DNA from 4 places in the Streptomyces sp. GDS52 genome. Region 1 is predicted to be linked to each of the others. Evidence: riboswitches for the same ligand, from Rfam matches in the RefSeq annotation. Region 1 holds a riboswitch; each other region holds the start of a gene.
What was found. A riboswitch is a leader RNA that binds a small molecule or an ion and turns the genes downstream of it on or off. The one in region 1 is predicted to bind cyclic di-AMP.
Positions count from the first base shown of each region.

Region 2: it holds a riboswitch for cyclic di-AMP, as region 1 does, so the genes downstream of both, ACTWJ9_RS17395 (M23 family metallopeptidase) here and ACTWJ9_RS02150 (M23 family metallopeptidase) in region 1, are expected to answer to the same signal.
Region 3: it holds a riboswitch for cyclic di-AMP, as region 1 does, so the genes downstream of both, ACTWJ9_RS13475 (transglycosylase SLT domain-containing protein) here and ACTWJ9_RS02150 (M23 family metallopeptidase) in region 1, are expected to answer to the same signal.
Region 4: it holds a riboswitch for cyclic di-AMP, as region 1 does, so the genes downstream of both, ACTWJ9_RS19700 (transglycosylase family protein) here and ACTWJ9_RS02150 (M23 family metallopeptidase) in region 1, are expected to answer to the same signal.

Region 1 is NZ_CM125966.1:430,855-433,045, forward strand. Features, by position in the region: gene ACTWJ9_RS02145 (SGNH/GDSL hydrolase family protein) at 1-12, opposite strand, end outside; gene ACTWJ9_RS02150 (M23 family metallopeptidase) at 251-1,195, opposite strand; cyclic di-AMP (ydaO/yuaA leader) riboswitch at 1,198-1,362, opposite strand; gene ACTWJ9_RS02155 (tyrosine-protein phosphatase) at 1,826-2,191, shown strand, end outside.
Region 2 is NZ_CM125966.1:3,817,868-3,820,058, reverse strand. Features, by position in the region: gene ACTWJ9_RS17400 (PrsW family intramembrane metalloprotease) at 1-73, shown strand, start outside; gene ACTWJ9_RS17395 (M23 family metallopeptidase) at 154-1,191, opposite strand; cyclic di-AMP (ydaO/yuaA leader) riboswitch at 1,203-1,360, opposite strand; tRNA gene ACTWJ9_RS17390 (tRNA-Met) at 1,688-1,761, opposite strand; gene ACTWJ9_RS17385 (dihydrofolate reductase family protein) at 1,827-2,191, opposite strand, start outside.
Region 3 is NZ_CM125966.1:2,982,748-2,984,938, reverse strand. Features, by position in the region: gene ACTWJ9_RS13480 (HAD family hydrolase) at 1-404, shown strand, start outside; gene ACTWJ9_RS13475 (transglycosylase SLT domain-containing protein) at 443-934, opposite strand; cyclic di-AMP (ydaO/yuaA leader) riboswitch at 947-1,110, opposite strand; gene ACTWJ9_RS13470 (polyprenyl synthetase family protein) at 1,743-2,191, shown strand, end outside.
Region 4 is NZ_CM125966.1:4,291,862-4,294,052, forward strand. Features, by position in the region: gene ACTWJ9_RS19695 (transglycosylase family protein) at 1-801, shown strand, start outside; cyclic di-AMP (ydaO/yuaA leader) riboswitch at 1,007-1,174, shown strand; gene ACTWJ9_RS19700 (transglycosylase family protein) at 1,178-1,963, shown strand.

The DNA.
Region 1 (2,191 bases):
CGACCCGATCACTGATGTGCTGTCACTCTTCGAATCGTCTGCCACGAGGGGACATGATTCCCTTTCGAATGTGACCTACGCGACCGTAGGAAGGGGTTGACGCGCGGTGAGATAAGCCACTCCCGAAGCATTGCCCCGTTCCGGAATAGCCTTGGCGGAAAGAACGTTGAGGGGCCGAAACGCGCCGAAGGCCGGACCCCGGGGATCGGGGTCCGGCCTTCGGCGCGTGTCCGGCGGGTCGCCGCGGGGGTCAGACGATGGAGACGCCCTTCGCCCCGAGGTAGGCGACCGGGTCCACGTCCGAGCCGTAGTTCGGCGTGGTGCGGATCTCGAAGTGCAGGTGCGGGCCGGTCGAGTTGCCGGTGGACCCCGAGAGGCCGACCTGCTGGCCGCCGCTCACGGTCTGGCCGGCCGAGACGGACAGCGAGGACAGGTGGGCGTACTGGGCGTAGTGGCCGTCCTCGAGCTGGACGACGACCTGGTTGCCGTATGCACCGGCCCAGCCCGCGGAGACGACGGTGCCCGGGCCGACGGCCTTCAGGGAGGTGCCGGTCGGGATGGCGAAGTCGACACCCGTGTGGTAGCCGCTGGACCACATGCTGCCGGCCACCTTGTAGGCGGTGCCGAGGCCGCCACCGGGCACCGGCGAGCTGTAACCGGAGGTGTTCGCGGCCTGCTTCACGGTCGTGGCGTCGGAGGAGGCCTTCGGCGCGGACTTCTTCGGCGCGGAGGACGGAGCGGACGACGAGGGCAGCCCCAGGGAACCGGCGGGGCCGGAGGAGGGCGACTTCTTCGGCGTGCTCGTCGCGGCCTCGCCGTCGACCGAGAGCTTCAGACCGGGGTGGATGAGCGACGGGTCGTCACCCACGGCCTCCCGGTTGTCGGCGTAGAGCTGCTTCCAGCCGCCGTCGACGTTCTCGGACTCGGCGATCTTCGCCAGGTGGTCGCCGCTCTTCACGATGTACGTGCGGACGTCGCCGCTCCGGCCGCTGTCGGCCTTCTTGCCGTCAGCCTTCTCGCCGGCGACGGAGAACGACTGGACGGCCTTTTCCGGGGCCGCCTGCGCCGGGGCGGCGTTCGCGCCGGTGGCGCCGAGAAGCGGCAGGGCGAGCACGGCGCCACCGGCACCGGCGACGGCGATGGAACGAGTGAGACGCACAGCGCGGGAACGGCGGTGCTTACCCTTTGCGGGCATGACGAATTCCTCTCCGGCGCCTACGAGGTGAGCTGTCGGGTTCGGACTGGAGATGCCCGGCCGCGTCGGGACGCGGCTTAACCCCGAGCCTGTTCCGGAGACCGGAACAGGCAGTGATACCTGTGGGTCCCCCGCTCCTGCCGTACACGGGTCAGTGTGTGTGGGCTCCGGGCGGCGGCAGGATTAGGCGTCCGTCCGGATCGATGGCGAACGTAGGCGACCACGGCGCAAAGGGACAAGCGCGATGTTCGGAGCGAAGGCCCTTTTCCGTGATCCATTCACCTGAATTCCGTCACCCAGAGTCGCCCCGGATTTCCCGCACCCTCCGAATTCCCTTGCGGAACAACAGAATTACGCGAAGCACGGCGGCAACACATCGTCACCGATATGACGATGCTCACCACGCCCTCCCCACCCCCTCCCTTTCGGGGCGTTTCATGGCGAAATGCCTTAAACGGACAGAACGCCTTCAAGTGCCCGATCGGGGACGTCCCGCTCCGGCCTGACGGCGGGACCGGAACGCCCCTGCCGACCGATCCGCGGACAACTCATTGCCCCCGGCAGGCATGTCGTATCGTCGAGTGACATCCGTCGGCGCCTCCCCGTCGGCGGCGAGAGGGAGGGGCCCCCGTGACGCAGCACATCCCGTCGACCGAACCCGAGCTGACCGGAGTGCGGAACTTCCGCGATGTGGGCGGACTGCCGACCGTGGACGGCCGCCGGGTACGGCACGGCGTGCTGTTCCGCAGCGGTCACCTCGCCCACGCCACCGCGTCGGACGCCACCTTCCTGTCCTCCCTGGGACTGCACACCGTCTTCGACTTCCGCAACGCGGCCGACCAGAAGCTGGACGGCCACGACATCGAACTGCCCGGCGTGCGCCAGGTGAACCTGCCGCTGAGCGACCCGGCCGACGGCGCCCAGTTCTGGAGGATGGTCCGCGACGGCGACCTGGACCAGCTGCGCTCGATCCTCGCCGACGGCAAGGGGGCGGGC
Region 2 (2,191 bases), 3.4 Mb from region 1:
CCCCGCGTACCCCGGGCACCTCGGGCATTCCGCGTACCGGCCGAACCCGTACGCGTACCCGTACCGCCCCTGAGACGTACCGCCCCTGAAACGCCTGACCGGCAGTCCTGACGTCGGGGGGTCGTCGTCAGGACTGCCGGGGCTGTGGTCGTCTCAGACCGTGAGGCCCTTCGACTGGAGCCAGGCCATCGGGTCGATGCCCGCGCCGGAGCCGGTGTGGACCTCCAGGTGGAGGTGGGCGCCGGTGGAGTTGCCGGTGGAGCCGACGCGGCCGATCACGTCGCCGGTGTTGACCTGCTGGCCGACGCTGACGCTGATGGAGGACTGGTGGGCGTACCAGATCTCGGTGCCGTCGTCGAGCGTCAGCACGGTCTTGTAGCCGTAGGAGCCGTCCCAGCCGGCGGAGGTGATCGTGCCGGTGTGGACCGCCTTGATCAGCGTGCCCGTGGGAGCGGCGAAGTCCAGGCCGGTGTGCTGGCCGGAGGCCCAGTAGGCGCCGGCCTGACCGAAGGTCGAGGAGACGGTGTACGAGGAGGTGGGCAGCGCGTACTGCCGGGCCAGCTCGGCGAGGCGCTCGGCCTCGGCCTTCTGCTTGGCCTCCTCCTCCGCCTTCCGCTTCTCCTCGGCGGCCTTCTCCTCCGCCGCCTTCTTCGCGGCGGCGGCCTTCTCCTTGGCCTCCTTCTCCGCGGCGGCGACGGCCTCGGCGGCGGCCTTGTCCTCGGCCTGGCTCTGCTGCTGCTCGACCTGGGCCATGATCCGGGCGTGCAGCGCCTCGCCGGCGTCGGAGCCGGAGCCGCCCTGCTCGGTGACCTCGTCGGCGACCGCAGCGATGTCGCTGAGCGCGGTGGCGGAACCCGCGGGGGTTTCCTCTTCGGAGATGAGGGAACCGACAGAGGGAAGGTCCGGCATCGAGATCGAGACCGGCGGCTTGCCGGTCTGGGCGCTGGCCATGCCGCCACCGGCGACGGCCGCTATGACACCGACACCCAGAACCGTGGAGCTGCGGGCGAGGCCTCCGCCGCGCTGCTTGCCGACGCGGTGCCGACCGCGCACGGGGCGGACGGACTCCTCGGTGGGATTCCACTCCTCGAAGGGACCCTCGTCGGGGCGGGCACCGCCGTAGACGAAGGGATCGCCGTCGTACTGGCTCGGGATGAAGGGGGCCTCGGGAGCAGGCCGGTTCGACGCCACCTGGGCGTACTCCTTTCCTTCCTTCTCGCCTACCGGGTTAGCTGACGGGTTCGGAGCAGGAAGGTCTCCTACGCGCGTATACCCTCCGTGTCTCCACGGGGGTACCGACGCGATTCACCCCAAGATGTTGGTTCCCCGGTTCCCTTGCGGGATTCGGCGCATGCGCACGGAGCCGACTCGTGTGACGGCTGGGACGACCGCGCTGCGTTATCGAACGTTAATAGAGGTAGGGGTCGGATTCCAAGCCGTTCCTCTTGATCGTTAACGATTTCCACACGGACTTAAGCGCTACCGCCGGGCAAAAGCGGGCGAGTTGACTCTGCCTCACGCGTCACATTGGACTTGACGGTTTATCAGTTGTTATGCGCAGCGCGGTGGCCCGATCACCTGGCGTGACAACGGTGCGGAAGCCGGGACGAGGAGCCGGAGCGGCGAGGCGGAAGCCGAGAACGGCCGAGGGCCGGAACCCTTTCGGATTCCGGCCCTCGGCCTTCAGTAGCGGGGACAGGATTTGAACCTGCGACCTCTGGGTTATGAGCCCAGCGAGCTACCGAGCTGCTCCACCCCGCGTCGTTGTGTCACCAGCATACGGCATGCGGGGGACACTCCGCACACTCCTTGTCGTCGCCGTCGCGTCACCGGCCGATCAGATGGTCGTTCGGTGCCGTGGCGGCCTCCTCGTGCTCGGGCAGTACGACGACCTGGGCGCCCCCGGCGGCCAGCACTCCGCTGCCGTCGGCGTCCGCCACGAAGGTGTCCGGCTCCCGCCAGGCGGTGACCACCCGCCGCACCCCCGCGTCCAGGATCAGCCGCGCACAGGGCGCCGGACGCGAGGCGCGGCGCGCACAGGGTTCCAGGCTGGAGTACACGGTGGCGGTCGTGAGCCGCGGATCCGTGGGGTCGGTCTTGGCGAGGGCGGCCTCCTCGGCGTGCACCAGCGGGTCGCCGCCCTCCCGGGAGTGGCCGCGGGCCAGTTCGGTGCCGTCGGCCGCGACCACCA
Region 3 (2,191 bases), 2.6 Mb from region 1:
CCTTCCTGAGTGACGACGAGTTGGCGGCGACGGCGCGTTCGGTGGTCGGTTCGCTGGCCACGGTCACCATGTCGGGACCGGGCACCGTGGAGCTCCAGCCGTGCGGTGTCACCAAGGCGACGGGACTGGCGCTGGCCGCCGAGCACCTGGGACTGAGCCGGGAACGGACCGTCGCCTTCGGCGACATGCCCAACGACGTCCCGATGTTCCACTGGGCGGCCCACGGTGTCGCCATGGCCAACGCGCACCCCGAGCTGAAGGCGGTGGCCGACGAGATCACCACGACGAACGAGGACGACGGCGTGGCCGTCGTCCTCGAGCGGTTGTTCGGCGGGACGGGCGGGGCGGGGCGGGGCGGCACGCGCCCCCACGCGTGCCGTTCCGGTCTCCACCCCCACGGGTGACCCCGTGGGCCGGGCGTGTCCCGGTGCGCCCGGACGTCTCAGTAGGCGCCGAAGACGTTGTCGATCGAGCCGTAGCGGTCCGCCGCGTAGTTGCAGGCGGCCGTGATGTTCGCGACCGGGTCGAACGGGTCGAGGGCCGTGCCGGGCACGTGGTACGCCCGGAAGGTCGGGTCGATGACCTGCAGCAGGCCCTTCGACGGGGTGCCGGCGACGGCGTTGGAGTCCCACAGGTTGATGGCCTGCGGGTTGCCGGAGGACTCGCGCATGATGTTGCGGTGGATGGAGTCGTAGCTGCCGGGGATGCCGTGCTGCGCCATGATCGACAGCGACTCGCGGATCCAGCCGTCGAGGGTGTCGGGGTACGCCGTCGCGGTGCCGACGGCGGCCGGGGCGGACGACACGGGGGCGGCGGGAGCGGCGGAGGCGCTGGTGGCGCCGAACACCGGAAGGGCGATCGCTGCGACGGCGGCGACGGCGAGGGAGCGGACGAGGCGGGTGCGGCCGAAGCGGCGCCGACCGGATGCGGGCATGGCGGACATGGGTGCGTTCCTCTCCTACGCCTGCGAGGTGAGCTGTCGGGTTCGGGCGGGAGAGTGCCCGGCCGCGCCCCTGCGGGCGTGGCTTCACCCCGAGCCGTCCCGGTGCGGACCGGTCCGGCGACTTACCTGGGTCCCCCGCTCCTGCCGTGCGTGAGTGAGTTGATCGACGGGTGGTGCGGGCGGTGGCAGGATTCGGCGTCCGCCCGACAGGCCGGGAACGTATGCGAGAGCGCATGTCGGGAACAAGTGCGAGCGTCACGTATGACGCCGTTTGATCTTGTCTTGGGCTATTTGGGGGACTTGATCCTTTGTGGGTGCCGACGGCCAACTCACGTTCGGGGCAAGGGGAAGCGTCTCCTCGGGGGAGTCGTGGGCGGGTCGGGGCGCGCGTGACCGACCTCACTGGCCGCACCGCGTGGGCGCATTTGCCGCCAACGGGAACCTGTTTGGCAATTGCGGCAAATCGGTCAACGGGGCGGGCAGGATGGGCCGTGTGTCGAGATGCGGTCCGGGGTGTGCCCGGAGGATGGGTGAGGTGTGCCCGGAAAGCCGCCTGATGTCCTTTGCCGTCGACTGGTCGAAAACGATCTGATGGTGATCCGATATCGGAGGGTGCCGTGACGTGCCGTCCGTGCGTGCTGTGGGTGAGTTCGGGGAATGTGGGTGCTGGCGGTGATCGAAACATGACCGGATACGCTGACTCGAGTGATGTCAGCGACCTATCGACAACCAGCGACCCAGTGGTGAACGGTGCAAGACGTCTGAGCGTCAGTGGACACCAGCAGACAGGAGACCCCTCGTGACCGTCGTCGGGCCATTCGGGCTGAGCGTGCGGGACCAGGCTCTGGAAGCCGATGTCCGGGCCGGGATGACGGCTGTCGAGGAAGGGTTGCTCGAGGCCACCAAGAGTGAGGTCCCCTTCATCACGGGCGCCGCCCAGCACCTGGTGCGGGCCGGCGGCAAGCGGTTCCGGCCGCTGCTCGTGATGCTCGCCGCCCAGTTCGGGGACCCCCACGCGCCCGGCGTCGTACCGTCCGCCGTGGTCGTGGAGCTGACCCACCTGGCCACGCTGTACCACGACGACGTGATGGACGACGCGGGTGTGCGGCGCGGGGTGCCCAGCGCGAACACCCGCTGGGGCAACTCCGTCGCGGTCCTCACCGGCGACTTCCTCTTCGCGCGCGCCTCGCACATCCTGGCCGACCTCGGGCCGGAGGCCGTACGGGTGCAGGCGGAGGCGTTCGAGCG
Region 4 (2,191 bases), 3.9 Mb from region 1:
TTGACCCAGGCGGACTGGGAGAAGTACGGCGGCCTCGACTACGCGTCCAGTGCCGACCAGGCCAGCCGTGGGCAGCAGATAGCCGTGGCCGAGAAGGTCCTCGCCGACCAGGGGGTCGGTGCGTGGCGGGCCTGCGGCCTGCTGTCGGGCCTGGGCGGCGACTCGGGCAAGGCCGGCGCCGACACCGGCGCGGACGGCGGCTCGTCGTACGACTCGTCCGGCACCGGAGGCTCCGCCACCCCGGCGCCCTCGCAGTCCTCCGGCGCCTCGTCGGACGGCAAGGGCGGCAACGGGGGCAACGGCGACAAGAGTGCTGAGGGAGGTAAGGGGCAGGAGGTGGACGAAGGGTCCAAGTCCGGCGGTTCGGACGCCGAGCCGGACGCCTCTCCCTCCGCTTCCGCTCCTCCCTCCGCCTCGGCCTCCGCCAAGGGGGGCGACTCGGGCAAGTCGGGACAGAAGGCGGGTTCTTCGGACACATCCGCGAGTGAGGCCCCCACCGGCCGTCACCGCGGCGCCAGCGCCGAGGAGCAGGTGCGCGAGGACCGCGAGTCCGGAAGCTCCGGCCGGCACGCCTCGCGTGGCGGTCTCGGCCTCTCGCGCGGCCTCGACGGCTCGCCCCGGACCGACAGGGCTCCCGTGGGTGCCGGAATCGGTCCCTCGGTCGCCGCCGACTCCCTTGCGCTCGGCGGTGGATGGCTCACCCAGTACAGCGGGGGCGACGAGGCCGCGGGCGCGGCGGTCTCCGACCCCATCCTTCCCGGTCAGGCGCTTGTGTTCGGATTCGGGTCGGGCGAGGGCTGACATTCGAAAAGGCGCGTCGATGGCGGCAGTTGAGGTCATATTTCGTGCTGAATGTCCGTTATAAAGGCGATGAGAGATAGGTCTCAGAAGCCCTGATCGTCTTTGATTATCCGCAGGGCGCGTGTCTACGGTCAGGACCGCTCGCCACCGCGGGCCCCGGCTGCCGCCACGCCGAATCCTGCCAGTGGCAGCACGGGAACACTCGTCGCGTCATGCGCCGTAGGCAGGAGCGGGGGAACCAAGGTAGGCGCCGCATCCGGAGATTGACGCCGGATCGGCTAGGGGTGAAGCCGTGTCCCGGGAGGGACGCGGCCGGGCAACTCAACCGGCCCGAACCCGACAGCTCACCTCGTAGGCGTCGGTGAGGGGATCCTCCATGCTGTTTTCCGGCAAGGGCAAGCACCGTCGTCCGTCCAAGGCCACCCGGGTCATCGCCGTCGCCGGCGTCACGGGTGCCGCCGTCGCCGCCCCGCTGATGGCGGCCGGCAACGCTTCCGCCGCCACCGCCTCCGAGTGGGACACCGTCGCCCAGTGCGAGTCCGGCGGCAACTGGTCCATCAACACCGGCAACGGCTACTACGGCGGCCTGCAGTTCTCCGCCTCCACCTGGGCCGGCTACGGCGGCACGCAGTACGCCGCCACCGCCGACCGGGCCAGCAAGTCCCAGCAGATCGAGATAGCCGAGAAGGTCCTCGCGGGCCAGGGCAAGGGCGCCTGGCCGGTCTGCGGCAAGGGCCTGTCCAACGCCGCCCACACCGGTGGCGGCTCCGGCAACCAGAACGCCGGCAACCAGAACAGCGGTTCCTCGCAGAACACCCAGAACTCGCAGAACACCCAGAAGCAGGACGCTCAGGAACAGAGCGCCCGGAAGCAGAGCACTCAGAAGCAGAGCACCGGCTCCGCCCCCGAGCGCTCCACCGAGCAGAAGGCCTCCCGCTCCGACGAGCGTCCGGCCGCCGAGAAGAAGACCGTCACCACCCCGACCGGCGAGAAGGTCGAGAAGGGCGACGGCGAGTACAAGGTGGTCAAGGGCGACACCCTCAGCTCGATCGCCGAGGAGCACGACGTCAAGGGCGGCTGGAACAAGGTGTTCGAGCTGAACGACGACATCGTCGAGGACGCCGACCTCATCTACCCGGGTCAGCAGCTGCACCTGAAGTAAGGCGCGGCCGCAGGCCCAGGGGGCTCCGTCCCCACGGAGCCCCTCCCCGTCCCCACGGGGTTTCCCCCGCCCCGGTGCGTGTTCCCCGTACGCACCGGGGCGGGGCTTTTCCGTACGGGCGGGTCCTTGCCGACGCCCGGTGCCCGACGTCCGGTGCTCGGTACCGGTCGGCGGACACGAGGGACCCGGTTTCCGGATCCGTCTTTGTTCCATTCGGAAACAATTTAC